Regions from separate parts of the Brevundimonas fontaquae genome, predicted to be linked through region 1. Evidence: predicted binding sites of a transcription regulator. Region 1 holds the regulator's gene; the other holds the start of a gene.

Evidence for each region. Region 1 encodes HrcA, which represses chaperone genes, less so after heat shock. Its sites were predicted from a motif close to GTTAGCANTCNNNNNNNNNGANTGCTAAC; they were not measured.
Region 2: groES (co-chaperone GroES) is a predicted target of HrcA. The motif match lies at 3,111-3,139, and genes of this name have one in related genera.

What each region holds. Positions count from the first base shown of each region.
Region 1 is NZ_CP070968.1:493,136-499,907, reverse strand. Features, by position in the region: gene glmM (phosphoglucosamine mutase) at 1-667, shown strand, start outside; gene JX001_RS02370 (hypothetical protein) at 664-1,125, opposite strand; gene rph (ribonuclease PH) at 1,192-1,917, opposite strand; gene hrcA (heat-inducible transcriptional repressor HrcA) at 2,029-3,078, shown strand; gene grpE (nucleotide exchange factor GrpE) at 3,123-3,710, shown strand; gene JX001_RS02350 (S8 family peptidase) at 3,735-5,777, opposite strand; gene JX001_RS02345 (dienelactone hydrolase family protein) at 6,048-6,772, opposite strand, start outside.
Region 2 is NZ_CP070968.1:150,776-157,547, reverse strand. Features, by position in the region: gene recQ (DNA helicase RecQ) at 1-233, shown strand, start outside; gene JX001_RS00785 (hypothetical protein) at 240-716, opposite strand; gene pgi (glucose-6-phosphate isomerase) at 816-2,435, shown strand; gene JX001_RS00775 (YMGG-like glycine zipper-containing protein) at 2,491-2,913, opposite strand; gene groES (co-chaperone GroES) at 3,212-3,499, shown strand; gene groL (chaperonin GroEL) at 3,553-5,199, shown strand; gene JX001_RS00760 (glycosyltransferase family 2 protein) at 5,421-6,149, opposite strand; gene JX001_RS00755 (ArnT family glycosyltransferase) at 6,226-6,772, shown strand, end outside.

The DNA.
Region 1 (6,772 bases):
GACCCTGGCCGATGCCGTCAAACGCTACCGCGCCGACATCGGCATCGCCCTGGACGGCGACGCCGACCGACTGATCATCTGCGACGAGACGGGTCGGGTCGTGGACGGCGATCAGATCATGGCCTTGGTCGGGCTGGACTGGGCCAGACGCGGCCTCCTGACCGGCGACGGCGTGGTGGCAACCGTCATGTCCAACCTGGGGCTGGAGCGCAAACTCAAGTCCGAAGGCCTGACGCTGGAGCGGACCAAGGTCGGCGACCGCTATGTCATGGAAAGGATGCGCGAAGGCGGCTTCAACATCGGCGGCGAACAGTCGGGCCACATCATCCTGCACGACCACGCCACGACCGGCGACGGCCTGATGGCGGCGCTGCAGGTGCTGGCCGTCCTGGTCGAATCCGGCAAGCCGATGAGCGAACTGGCTCGTCAGTTCGAGCCCGTGCCGCAAAAGCTGGAGAACGTCCGCTTCTCCGCCGACAAGCCGCTGGAGACCGACGCGGTCAAGGCCGCCATCGCCGAGGCCGAAGCGGCCCTGAGCGGTCAGGGACGGCTGCTGGTGCGGCCATCGGGCACGGAAAAACTGATCCGCGTCATGGCCGAGGGCGACGACGAGGCGCTGGTCAAGCGGGTGGTGGCCGATGTGGCGGGCGCGGTGCGCTCAGCCTAGGGCTTGCATGCCGCCGGCGGGTCGCCGTCGCGTTCCCACAGTTTGCAGGACCGGTCGATCTCCCCCTGGATGAGGTCGCAGGGGTTGGCGGCGTTGCAGGGCGGGCGGGTCGCCGGGCTGACCTGGCTGCAGCGCTCGACCAGCCGGGCCGAGGCGGCGGCGCCGATGGCTTCGCGGCAGGGGACTTCACTGATCGGGACGGGCTGCGGAGCCATGTCCGGTCCTTCAGGGATGCGGGCCTGAGGGTCATCGGCGGGCTTGGGCGTTTCCTTGGTCGGCGCAGCCGGTTTGGGCGCCTCAGCCGGCGCAGCGGTTTCGGATTGCAGCGGAACGGCGTCGATCACTGCGGTGTTCGACGCCGCATTGTCTGAAGCCGGCGTCTCGCCCGATCCGGAAGGCTGACATGCCGCGACCAGCACGGCGCAGGCGGCGAGCGAAAGCCATTGAGATCGACGCATGGGCTTAATCTCCGATCAGAACCGAGACGGTTAGGATGCCCGGCCGCGCCCCGAGGTGAAACCCCCTTATCGCTTCATCGCCGCCAGGGCCGCCTTCTGCAGGGCGAACAGTTCGGTGCAGCCGATCTCGGCCAGTGAGAAGAGCCGGTCGAACTCGGCGCGCGAGAAGCCGCGTTTCTCGCCGGTGGCTTGGACCTCGACGATCTGGCCCGAGCCGGTCAGGACAAAGTTCGAATCCGCCTCGGCCTCGGAATCCTCTTCGTAATCCAGATCCAGCACCGGCACGCCGTCGCAGACGCCGCACGACACCGCCGCCACCTGGTCCGTGATCGGATCGACCTTCAGCACGCCCTCGTCGCGCAGATAGTTCAGGGCCAGACTCATGGCGACCCAGGCGCCGGTGATCGACGCCGTGCGGGTGCCGCCGTCGGCCTGGATGACGTCGCAGTCGATCAGCACCTGACGTTCGCCAAGCGCCTTCAGGTCCACCACGGCGCGCAGGGAGCGACCGATCAATCGCTGGATCTCTTGCGTGCGGCCCGACTGTTTGCCGGCAGCGGCTTCACGACGGCCGCGCGTGTGGGTGGCGCGCGGCAGCATGCCGTATTCGGCCGTCACCCAACCCTGACCCGAGTTGCGCATCCAGCCCGGCACCTTGTCCTCGATCGAGGCGGTCACCAGCACCTTGGTGTTGCCGAAGGTGATCAGGCACGAGCCCTCAGCATACCGGTTGACGCCGGTCTCGATGGTCACGGGACGCAGTTGATCGTCGGTGCGTTGCGAATGGCGCATGGGAGGGATCCTTGGAAGTCTGACCTTGGAAGCTGTGGCGGCGGTGCTTATCCTGAAACCGTGAGCCTGTATGCCCCGAAAAACCCGCCGTTCGACGCCGGCCAGTCCCTCGTGGGTCTGGCGGGGCTGGATGCGCGGGCGCGCGACATCTTCCGTCGCATCGTGGAAAGCTATCTGGAGACCGGCGAGCCGGTCGGGTCGCGGACGCTGTCGCTGGGCGGCATTGCCCTGTCGCCTGCCTCGATCCGCAACACCATGCAGGATCTGACCCTTGCAGGCCTGCTGGCGGCGCCCCACACCTCGGCCGGGCGCATCCCCACCCACGCGGGCCTGCGCCTGTTCGTCGACGGCCTGCTAGAAGTCGGCGACCTGACCAAGGAAGAGCGTCGCGAGATCGACGGGCGGCTCGCCGGGCGCGGCCGGAACTTCGAGGCGGCGCTGGATGAGGCCTCGAACCTGCTGTCGGGCCTGGCCGGCGGCGCGGGCGTCGTCTCAAGCCCGGTGCGGGATTCCGGCGTCAAACATGTCGAGTTCGTCGCCTTGGGCGGAGATCAGGCGCTGGCCGTCATCGTCGCTGACGACGGCACGGTCGAAAACCGCATCATGACCCTGTCGGCCGGCGTCACGCCTTCGACCCTGGTCGAGGCCTCCAACTTCCTGAACGCCCGCCTGCGCGGCCGCCCCTTCGCCGACGCCCGGCGCGAGATGACGCAAGAGCTGGAAATCGCACGGCGTGAACTGGACCAGACCGCCGCTCGCCTGGTCGAGGACGGATTCGCCGCCTGGTCCGGCGGGCAGGATCGCGAGCGCGCCCTGATCGTGCGGGGTCGCGCCAACCTCCTTCAGGACCGGGAAGGCCTGGCCGATCTGGAGCGAGTCCGCGTCCTTTTCGATGATCTGGAGCAGAAGGAACAGCTGATCGGCCTGCTGGACGGCGTCGATGCGGCGCAGGGGGTGCGCATTTTCATCGGCGCGGAGACACGGTTGTTTTCACTTTCGGGTTCCGCCGTGATCGCGGCGCCCTATATGAGCGGCCGACAGCGGGTTCTGGGCGCCATCGGCGTGATAGGCCCCGCAAGACTGAACTACGCCCGTGTCATTCCGTTGGTGGACTATACCGCCCGGGTGCTGGGCCGGATGCTGGACGGGAACGACAAGTGAGCGACAAGCCCCTTAACGACGAACTAAACGCCGTGGACGCCGACATGGCCGAAACCAACGCCGAACACGGCCTGGACGCCCATCCGTCAGACGATTTGGCGCCGCTGGACGCCGTGATCGCCGAGCGTGACGAATGGAAGGACCGCGCCCTGCGCGTCGCCGCCGAGATGGAGAATCTGAAGCGCCGTTCGGAGACGCAGCAGAACGACGCCCGCGCCTTCGCCATCCAGCGCTTCGCCAAGGACCTGCTGAGCGTCGCCGACAATCTGGAACGCGCCCTGATGGCTGCGCCCAAGGACGCCGAGGGCGCGACCGCTGGTCTGGTGACCGGGTTGGAGCTGACGCAGAAGGCGCTGCTGCAAGCCTTCGACGCCAACGGCCTGAAGCGCGTCGCGCCCGAGGCCGGCGAGACCTTCAACCCGCATCTGCACCAGGCGATGATGGAACAGCCGTCCGAGACCGTGCCCGGCGGATCGGTGATCCAGACCATGCAGTCCGGTTTTGAACTGTTCGGCCGCACCGTCCGCCCCGCCATGGTGGTCGTCGCCGCCAAGGGGTCCGGAGCGCAAGCCCCGAACCCCTATGGCGCCGCCCCCCCCGCCGAGACTCACACCTTCGACGGCAAGGCCTGATCCGCAGTCGTCAGGCGGCGTCGCTCAGAACTGACGCCGCCAGGCTCCGATCAAGGCGAACTCCGGCGGCGCTTCTGCGACATGGCGCGGCTCGCGGCTGGCGACCGCTTGCAGTGTCATGCTGGACCCATCCCACAGCCGACGTTCGCCGCCGACGATGAAGTCGATCTGGCGGCCGCTGGGCGTCGCCGAGAAGCTGCGGCGCGAATAGGTCAGCGGATCGAAATATTCGACCGGCACGTCCGCCAGCATGGCCGAGAAGGTTCCGCGCTCGATCCTGAGCGGCTGAGCCAGGGTGAAGCTGATCCGGTCGCAGATCATCGAACAGCCCGTCAGCAGGCCCAGCCGCCAGTTCGAACTGATCGCCGCCTGATCCATCGACAGGAACCGACCCTCGATCCGGGTCGACCCCATCCCCGCCTCCCCGATCAGGCGCAGGCCCGGCCGTAGGGTCCAATCGCCGCCCAGGGCATAGAAGCTGGTCCGTGATGGCAGGGCGAAGTCAGACCCGCCCGGCAGGAAGGCGCCCAAGGGCCCGAGACGTTCATCGAGAGCGCCGACGCTGAACGACACACCGCCCTCCGCTCCGCGCCATCCGATCGCCGCGCGGCTATAGGTTGAGGCGTCCTGCTCCACGCGACGCAGCGGCATCCGGCGATCGCCGCCGCCGCTCTCGCCCGAGACCGTCACCGGGCCGAACCGCATGGATCCGCGGACGGCGCGATCGGCCTGGGCCAGGGCGGCGAAAGCGTCGCCCGCCGCACCGTTGAACGGCGATGTCGCCCCGCCCTTTCCTTGCCAGACCGAAAAGTTCATACGGCCTGTGGAGACGTCAAGCATCGCCTCCTGACGCGGCTCATCCCCCATCCAGGGCGCATCATACAGATCGTGACGAGGCGCGATCGGGTCAGGTCGCGCGCTGGGCTGGGCCGCGATCAGGTTCAACCGCCCGCCGTCCGGCAGAGCCAGGCTGGTTGTCGCCGTCGTGTTCTGCTCGAACGGCGCCGCCTGATAGGATCGGCTCGGCGCAGTCGGATAGGCGCCGCCCAGTTGGACGGCGAACATCCGATCGTAGGCGTCGTAGAGCACCGTGTTCAGCGCCGTCTGTCGGCCGAAAGCGTCCCCGAACGCCGCGCCGACGAAGTTGCCCGGTTCGCTGATGCTGACGATGGAGCTTCCGTCCGCCATCGGCGTCGAGGTCGTTCCGACCGGTCTGAACGCGCCGGCCATGTCCAGCAGACCGCGCCCATAAACGATGTCCGTGCCGGGATCCCCGCCGTCGCGTGCGGTCGTCAGCAAGATATCCAGCGCCGCGCGCGCCGTCAGATTGGGGAAGGCCTGCATCAGCAAAGCGAGCGCACCGGACACATGCGGGGCCGAGAAGGACGTGCCGCTGACCTCCCTGCACGACGTGCCTTCACAGCCGGTGACTACTTTTTCGCCTGGGGCCGAGATATAGCCGACAGCCGTATCCCCTGCCCGGTTCGAGAAGCTGGACATCGCATCTGTCGCGCCGTGCGATCCGACCGCGATGACGCTGCCGGCGAACCGGGGGTCGATAGCGTAACGCGCGGGCCAGCCCGGATTGGCGTTTCCGTCATTGCCCGACGAAGCCACGATCACGGCTCCCGAATTGACCGCGCGCAGCAGCGCCGCCTCGAATGCCGAGCCCAGCCGCCCATCGCCGCCCAGCGACATGTTGATGATCTTGACGCCATTGGCGACGGCGTAGTCCAGCGCGCGCACCAGATCCGAACTGCTGAAACAGACGTCCGTGTTCTTGTCCGTGCAGTCGGAGATGTCGGTGCGGATCGACAGGATGGTCGAATTGTACGCCACCCCGATCGTACCAAACCCGTTGAAGTTCGACGCGATCACGCCCGACACCCGCGTGCCGTGGCTGCTTGACGCCACATAGGGTGTGTTGCGTCCCACAACCACGTCGGTCGACGCGCTGGAAATACGCCCCTCCAACTCGGGCAGGGTGTTGGCGATGCCGGAGTCGACGACGGCGACGGTGACGCCGGCTCCGGTCGCCCCGGCCTGCCAGGCGGATTGGACCTTCATATTGGCCAGGCCGTAGTTCCGCAGATACTCGCTCGACGTGACCGAAGGAGGCGGAGGCGGTGGTGGTGGGGGCGGAGGCGGGGGCGGGGAGGGCGGGGGAACGGGAGGCGTGATTGTGCCGCCGCCGCCTCCACCACCGCCGCCGCAACCGGCCAGCGGTAAAAACAGCAGCCCCAGACCCAGGACCACCGCTCCGCGAAGCTTCAATCCGTTCACGCCTACCCTCCCATACTCGAGGCTGCTTCCCGCAGCCTTCGCACCATTAACGTCCTAATTCTGTAACGCTTTATCGAACGTCTCCAGCAGCTTGGACCAGCCGTCCTTGGCGTCCGCTTCCGAGTAGCTGGCGCGATAGTCGGCGTGGAAGCCGTGCTGGGCGTCAGGATAGACGACGATCTGGCTTCCGGTCTGGCCGGCGCGCCCAAGGGCCTCGCGCATCCGTTCGACGCTGGCCAACGGGATGCCCTGATCCTTGCCGCCGTACAGGCCGAGCATCGGCGCCTTGAGATCGTCGGCGATGTCGACCGGCCAGGGTTGGCCCGATGAGATCTGAACCGGCGTGGCGTCTGCGGCGGGCGCCAAGCGGCCGTACCAGGCCACGCCTGCGCCGATGGCGGCGAAGCGGGCCGCCGCCTGCCACACCACCTTGCCGCCCCAGCAGTAGCCAGTGATGCCGACCTTGCCGTCCCTGGACCACGACTGCTGGCTGGCCCATTCCAGCGTCGCCGACAGGTCGCCCATCACCTGCTCATAGTTCGCCGCCCCGACGATCTGCATGATCCGCTGCATGTCCGACAGCGGCGCGGGATCCTCGACTCGGACGAAGAAGGCCGGCGCAATGGCGGCGTATCCCTGCTTGGCCAAACGGCGGCAAATGTCGCGGATATATTCGTGGACGCCGAAGATCTCGGAGACCACCACGACCACCGGAAAAGGCCCGTCGCCCGCCGGCCGGGCGACATAGGCCGGAAGCTGGAACCCGTCCGGCGCGGCAT
Region 2 (6,772 bases), 340 kb from region 1:
AGACGATGGACGCGGACGTCCGCGCCCGGTTCGAGGCCTTGCGCGCCTGGCGCCGCGACCGCGCCTCGGAACAGCACGTCCCGCCCTATGTCATCTTCCAGGACCGGACGCTGCTGGAGATCGCCCACGCCGAGCCGGGCGACCTGAACAGTCTGGGCGCCATTTCCGGCGTCGGTCAGTCCAAGCTGGATCGCTACGGCAAGGGCGTACTGGAGGCGTTGGCCTCCCTCTAGAAGGCGTCAGACTTCCGGCTTGGGCGGGGCGGTGATGACTTCGACGTTGTCGTTCAGCAGATAGGACAGTTCCGACAGGGCTGTAGCGCGTTCGGCCGGGTTGGCGGCGGCCTGAACGGCCTGAACCTTCTTGGGCATGTCCTCGGAAATGCCGCGCAGGATGCATTTCAGATCGCCGTCGGTGCCGCGTTCCTTCAGGATCAGGTGGCCCTGCATGTCCAGAGCGGCCAACTGCTCGGCCTGGGCCTTGAAGCTGGTGAAGGCCTGGCTGGTGAAGAAGGCGGCGTCGTCGGCGGCCTTGGCGGCGGCCCAGCCGTCGACCACGGCCTTCAGGCTGGCCGAGCGCGAGATGATGTCGGCGAACAGCGGCTCGCCCGCCACCGAGACCGGCGCGCCGGGCGCGGCGGCCGGCTGTTCGGCGGCCAGGGCCACCGAGGGATTGGACATCGCCAGGGCGATCGTTAGAGCAAGGCCGCAGGACATTGAGGTGACTTCCTGTTTCAGCGTCCGCTGGGACGTTGAACCTGAATACGCCCGAGCCGTAAACGAGTGTTTACCCTGTCATTCCCGATGGAGACGACGATGACCCGCGACGCCGCCTGGACCGCCTTTGACCAAGCCGCCGCCGAGGCCGCCACCGCGCGGATCGTGGATCAGTTCGCCGCCGATCCCGACCGGCTGGCGCGGATGTCGGTCGAGGCGGCGGGCCTTTATCTCGACCTGTCGAAACAGAGCTGGACCAGGGCCGCCTTCGACGCCTGTCTGGACTTGGCGCGGGCGTCTGACGTCGAAGGACGGCGCGCGGCCCTGTTCGCCGGCGAGGCCGTCAATCTGACCGAGGGCCGGGCGGTCCTGCACCCCGCTCTGCGCGCTGCGGCGGGCGCCGATTTCAAGGCCTTGGGCGAGCCGGTCTCGGCCGAGGTGGACGCCGTGCGGGCGGACATGAAGGCCTATGCCGATGCAGTACGGTCGGGCGCCGAGGCGGGCGCGACGGGCAAGACGTTCGAGGCGATCGTTCATGTCGGCATCGGCGGGTCAGACCTGGGGCCGCGCGTGGTCTGGGATGCGCTGCGCCCGCTGGACCCGGCCATCGACCTGCGCTTCGTCGCCAATATCGACCCGCGCGACATGGCCGAGGCGCTGACGGGCCTCGATCCTGAAACCACCCTGGTGGTGGTCGTGTCCAAGACCTTCACGACGCAGGAAACCCTGGCCAACGCCGAGGCGGCTAAGGCCTGGCTGGCGGCGTCGCTGCCGGCCGAGGGGATGACGAAACACTTCATCGGGGTGACGGCGGCGCCGGAGAAGGCGGCGGCCTTCGGCTGCGGTCGGACCTTCGGCTTCCGGGACTGGGTCGGCGGGCGCTATTCCCTGTGGTCGGCGGTTAGCTTGTCGTGCGGCATCGCCCTGGGCTGGGACGTGTTCGAACGGATGCTGGCGGGCGCCGCCGCGATGGACGACCACTTCGTGTCGGCCCCGCTGGAGCGGAACGCGCCGATCCTGCTGGCCCTGGCGCAGGTGTTCAACGTCGATGGCCTGAACCGGCCCGCCCGCACCGTCGCCCCCTACGCCCACGCCCTGCGCCGCCTGCCGTCCTTCCTGCAACAGCTGGAGATGGAGTCGAACGGCAAGCGGGTGCATCGCGACGGAACCCCTGTGACGCGCCAGACCTGCCCCGTCGTGTTCGGTGAGCCGGGCACGAACGGTCAGCACGCCTTCTTCCAGCAGATCCACCAAGGGCCGCAGACCGTGCCGGCCGAGTTCGTGATCGTGGCCAAGACTCATGCGGACGCGCCCGAGTCGCCCCCAGAAGCGCCTTTGTGGTCTAACGCCCTGGCCCAGGGCCAAGCCCTGATGCTGGGCAAGACGACCGAGGCGGCCAAGGCCGAAGGGTTGGCGCAAGGATTGTCGGAGGAAGAGGCGACGCGTCTGGCGTCCCACCGCACCTTCACCGGCAACCGTCCGTCGACGGCCATCGTCATGGAGCGGCTGACGCCCGAAAGCCTGGGCGCGCTGCTGGCCCTGTATGAGCACAAGACCTTCGTCGAGGGCGTAATCTGGGACATCAACAGCTTCGACCAATGGGGCGTCGAACTGGGCAAGGTGCTGGCCAAGGCGATCCTGAAGGACGTGGACGCGGGCGGCCCGACGACGGACCTCGATCCGTCCACGTCGGCGCTGATGAAACGCCTGATGGGCTAATGCGAAAAAGGCCCGACCGGGCGGTCGGGCCTTTCCTTTTGCAGACTCTCGCCGCTTACCAGCGACGATCGTAGCGATTGCCGTAACCGCGATCATAACGGCGATCATAGCGCGAGTCGTAACGGCGGCCGTCGTAGCGGTAGTCGTAGCCGGAGCGGCTGCGGTCGATACCGTGCTCGCGCTCCCAGTGACCCTGGTTACGGTAGCATTGGCCGCCGCGGTAATATTCGCAGCCCGAGCCGCGGTTCGAGGAGGCTACGGCTCCGACGGCCGCACCGGCCAAGGCGCCGCCGGCGATGTAGCGACCGTCCCCGTTGCCGTAGAGGGCGCCGGCCAAGCCGCCGACAGCCGCGCCGATGAGGGCGTTGCGGCTGGTATTGTCGCGATCGCGCGACTGGGCCGAGGCCGGGGCGGCCATCAGGCTCAGGGCCACGACGGGGGCGGCGGCGACCGCAGTGATCTTCAGCAGCTTGGACATTTCGGTCTCCTTCGTTCTGTGCCGATCTGCGTTTCCGGGGCGGGAAGGCATCCAGCGTTGAGGCCGTTCTATCGCTCCCAGTTTGAACGACCCCGGAGGTCGGCATTCATTTTCGGTTCATTTGTCACAGAGAATTCGCGCGGCGATCCACCGCCGCCGCTTGACGATGACCCTGCCTCTGCCTAACTCCCGCTCGCGTTAGCACTCTCGCTGGTCGGCTGCCAAAACGGCGATCGCGAGAGCGCCGCACACCGTTTCAAAAACGCCCCGATCCGGGGGTTTTACAGGGAGAAGTCCGATGGCGTTCCGTCCGCTCGGCGACCGCGTGCTGGTCAAGCGCGTTGAAGAAGAATCCAAGACCAAGGGTGGCATCATCATCCCCGACACCGCCAAGGAAAAGCCGCAGGAAGGCGAAGTCGTTTCCGTCGGCCCTGGCGCCCGCGACGACACTGGCAAGGTCAATGCTCTGGAGTTGAAGGCCGGCGACCGCATCCTGTTCGGCAAGTGGTCCGGCACGGAAGTGAAGATCGACGGCGAAGACCTGATCATCATGAAGGAATCCGACGTCCTGGGCGTGCTGTCCTAAGCACCCGACGTCCGACGTTCTTCAATCAATCCATATAGATAGGAGCTGCCCGCATGGCCGCTAAAATCGTACACTTCAACACCGACGCGCGCGACAAGATGCTGCGCGGCGTCAACGTGCTCGCCAACGCCGTCAAGGTGACGCTGGGTCCCAAGGGCCGCAACGTCGTGATCCAGAAGTCCTTCGGCGCTCCGCGCTCGACCAAGGACGGCGTGTCGGTCGCCAAAGAGATCGAGCTGGAAGACGCCTTCGAGAACATGGGCGCCCAGATGATCCGCGAAGTCGCTTCGAAGACGAACGACAAGGCGGGCGACGGCACCACCACCGCAACCGTTCTGGCTCAGGCCATCGTGCAAGAGGGCCTGAAGGCCGTCGCCGCCGGCATGAACCCGATGGATCTGAAGCGCGGCATCGACAAGGCCGTCGGCCTGGTGCTGGAAGAGATCAAGTCGAACTCCAAGCCCGTTTCGAACAACTCGGAAATCGCCCAGGTCGGCACCATATCGGCCAACGGCGACTCGGAAATCGGTGAGCTGATCGCCCAGGCGATGGCCAAGGTCGGCAACGAGGGCGTCATCACCGTCGAGGAAGCCAAGACCGCCGACACCACCGTCGACGTCGTCGAAGGCATGCAGTTCGACCGCGGCTACCTGTCGCCTTACTTCATCACCAACGCCGACAAGATGGAGGCCCAACTCGAAGAGCCGCTCATCCTGCTGTTCGAGAAGAAGCTGACTTCGCTGCAAGCCATGCTGCCGATCCTGGAAGCCGTGGTGCAGTCGGGCCGTCCGCTGCTGATCATCGCCGAGGACATTGAAGGCGAAGCCCTGGCGACCCTGGTCGTCAACAAGCTGCGTGGCGGCCTGCGCGTCGCCGCCGTCAAGGCTCCGGGCTTCGGCGATCGCCGCAAGGCCATGCTGGAAGACATCGCCATCCTGACGGGCGGCCAGGTCATCTCGGAAGACCTGGGCATCAAGCTTGAGAGCGTCACCATCGACATGCTCGGCAAGGCCAAGAAGGTCACCATCACCAAGGACGACACCACCATCGTCGAAGGCGTCGGCGGCAAGGACGAGATCGAAGCCCGCGTGGCCCAGATCAAGCGCCAGATCGAAGACACCACCTCCGACTACGACAAGGAAAAGCTGCAGGAACGTCTGGCCAAGCTGGCCGGCGGCGTCGCGGTTCTCCGCGTCGGCGGTTCGACCGAAGTCGAAGTGAAGGAAAAGAAGGACCGCGTCGACGACGCCCTGAACGCCACGCGCGCCGCGGCTGACGAAGGCATCGTTCCGGGCGGCGGCATCGCCCTGCTGAAGGCCTCCAAGATCCTGGCCGACGTCAAGGGCGACAATGCCGACCAGAACGCCGGCATCGCGATCATCCGTCGCGCCCTGCAGGCTCCGATCCGTCAGATCGCTGAAAACTCCGGCGTCGAAGGCTCGATCGTGGTCGGCAAGGTGCTGGAAAACGGCGACGCTTCGTTCGGCTTCAACGCCCAGACCGAAGAGTACGGCGACCTGGTGCAGATGGGCGTCATCGACCCGGCCAAGGTTGTCCGCACGGCCCTGCAAGACGCCGCTTCGGTGGCCGGCATCCTGATCACGACGGAAGCCGCCGTCGCCGACGCCCCCAAGAAGTCGGGCGGCGCCTCGGCCCCCGACATGGGCGGCATGGGCGGCATGGGCGGCATGGACTTCTAAGTCCAAGCTGACCGACGCTGAAATGCAGAAGGGCGGGGCCGCAAGGTCCCGCCCTTTTTGTTTGCGTATCCTCGCTGCGAAGCGGGGAGGGGGACCGCGCGTAGCGTGGTGGAGGCTCTTGAAGTCCCGACAGCGATCTGCTGCACGCAGAGATAACCCCTCCGTCACGACGGCAAGAGGCATCGCGCCACCTCCCCACGAGGTGGGGAGGAGACAGCGTTCTAGAACTCCGAAATCGCGCCCGGCTTACGGGACCGTGTCTTCAACCACATGACGCCCAAGAGGTCCGAGACCGACGCCCGCAGTCGGCCCCAATTGGTGTATTTCGACCGACCGACCTCGCGGTGGCGGTGGTCCACGTCGAGATACTGGTTCTTGAACCCCTCGCGGATCATCAGCGCCGGCAGGTAGCGGTGGATGTGATCGAAGTAGGGGAGGCGCAGGAAGACGTCGCGGCGGAAGGCCTTCAGCCCGCAGCCGGTGTCGTCGGCGTCGTCACCCAGCAGTTTGCGGCGGATGCGGTTGGCCCAGATCGAGGCCTGGCGTTTGGCCTCGGTGTCCTGACGCTTGGCGCGACGGCCGCCGACCAGGCCCACGTCGCCGGGGGCGGACAGAAGCGCATCGACCAGGCGAGGCGCATCGGCGGGCGGGTTTTGGCCGTCGCCGTCCATCGTCACCACGACCGGCGCGCGCGCGGCCAGGACGCCGGTGCGGACCGCGCGGCTCTGGCCCGCATTGGTCCCGTGAGCCAGCACGCGGAGCGCCGGCAGTTCGGCCATGGCGGCCTTCAGCTCGGCCAAGGTCGCGTCCCTGGACGCATCGTCCACGAAGATCATCTCGTACGAACGGCCGGCGAAGGCGGCGGCGATCTCGCGCGCCAGGGGCACGGCGGCGCCCGCCTCGTCATGGACGGGAACGACGACGGAGATTTCGGGCGTTTCGGGGGTCATCGGCGCTCCATAGAGGATAACGAGAGCTTAGGGGAGACGGCTGACGCAGGCGTGGTCGCCGTGTAAGGAGTCTGGAATGAAGACTTTCGATCTGGATGGCCGCATCGCCGGCTGGCGCGGGCCGGTTCTCGCGGCTCTGCTGACGTTGATCGCCGGCCTGCCGGGACTGCTGCTGCTGCCGCCGCTGGATCGCGACGAGAGCCGGTTCGCCCAGGCGACGTCCCAGATGCTGGAAAGCGGCGACTATGTCGACATCCGCTATCAGGACGAGCCGCGCTGGAAGAAGCCGGTCGGCATCTACTGGATGCAGGCGCTCGCCGCGGGTCTGACCTCGGATGTCGAGGACCGTGAAATCGCGCCCTATCGCATCCCCTCCCTGCTGGGCGCCATGCTGGCGGCCTGGGCCGTGGCCTGGGCCGGCTCGGCCATGCTGGGCGGCCGGGTCGGCTTCTTCGGCGGAGCCATCATGGGGGCGACCTTCCTGCTTTCGACCGAGGCCGGGATCGCCAAGACCGACGCCATGCTGTGCGGCGCGACCACCCTGGCCATGGCGGCGCTGGCGCGCATCTATATGGCGACGAAGGCGGGCGAACGACCGATCCGGCCGCACAAGCTGCTGTTCT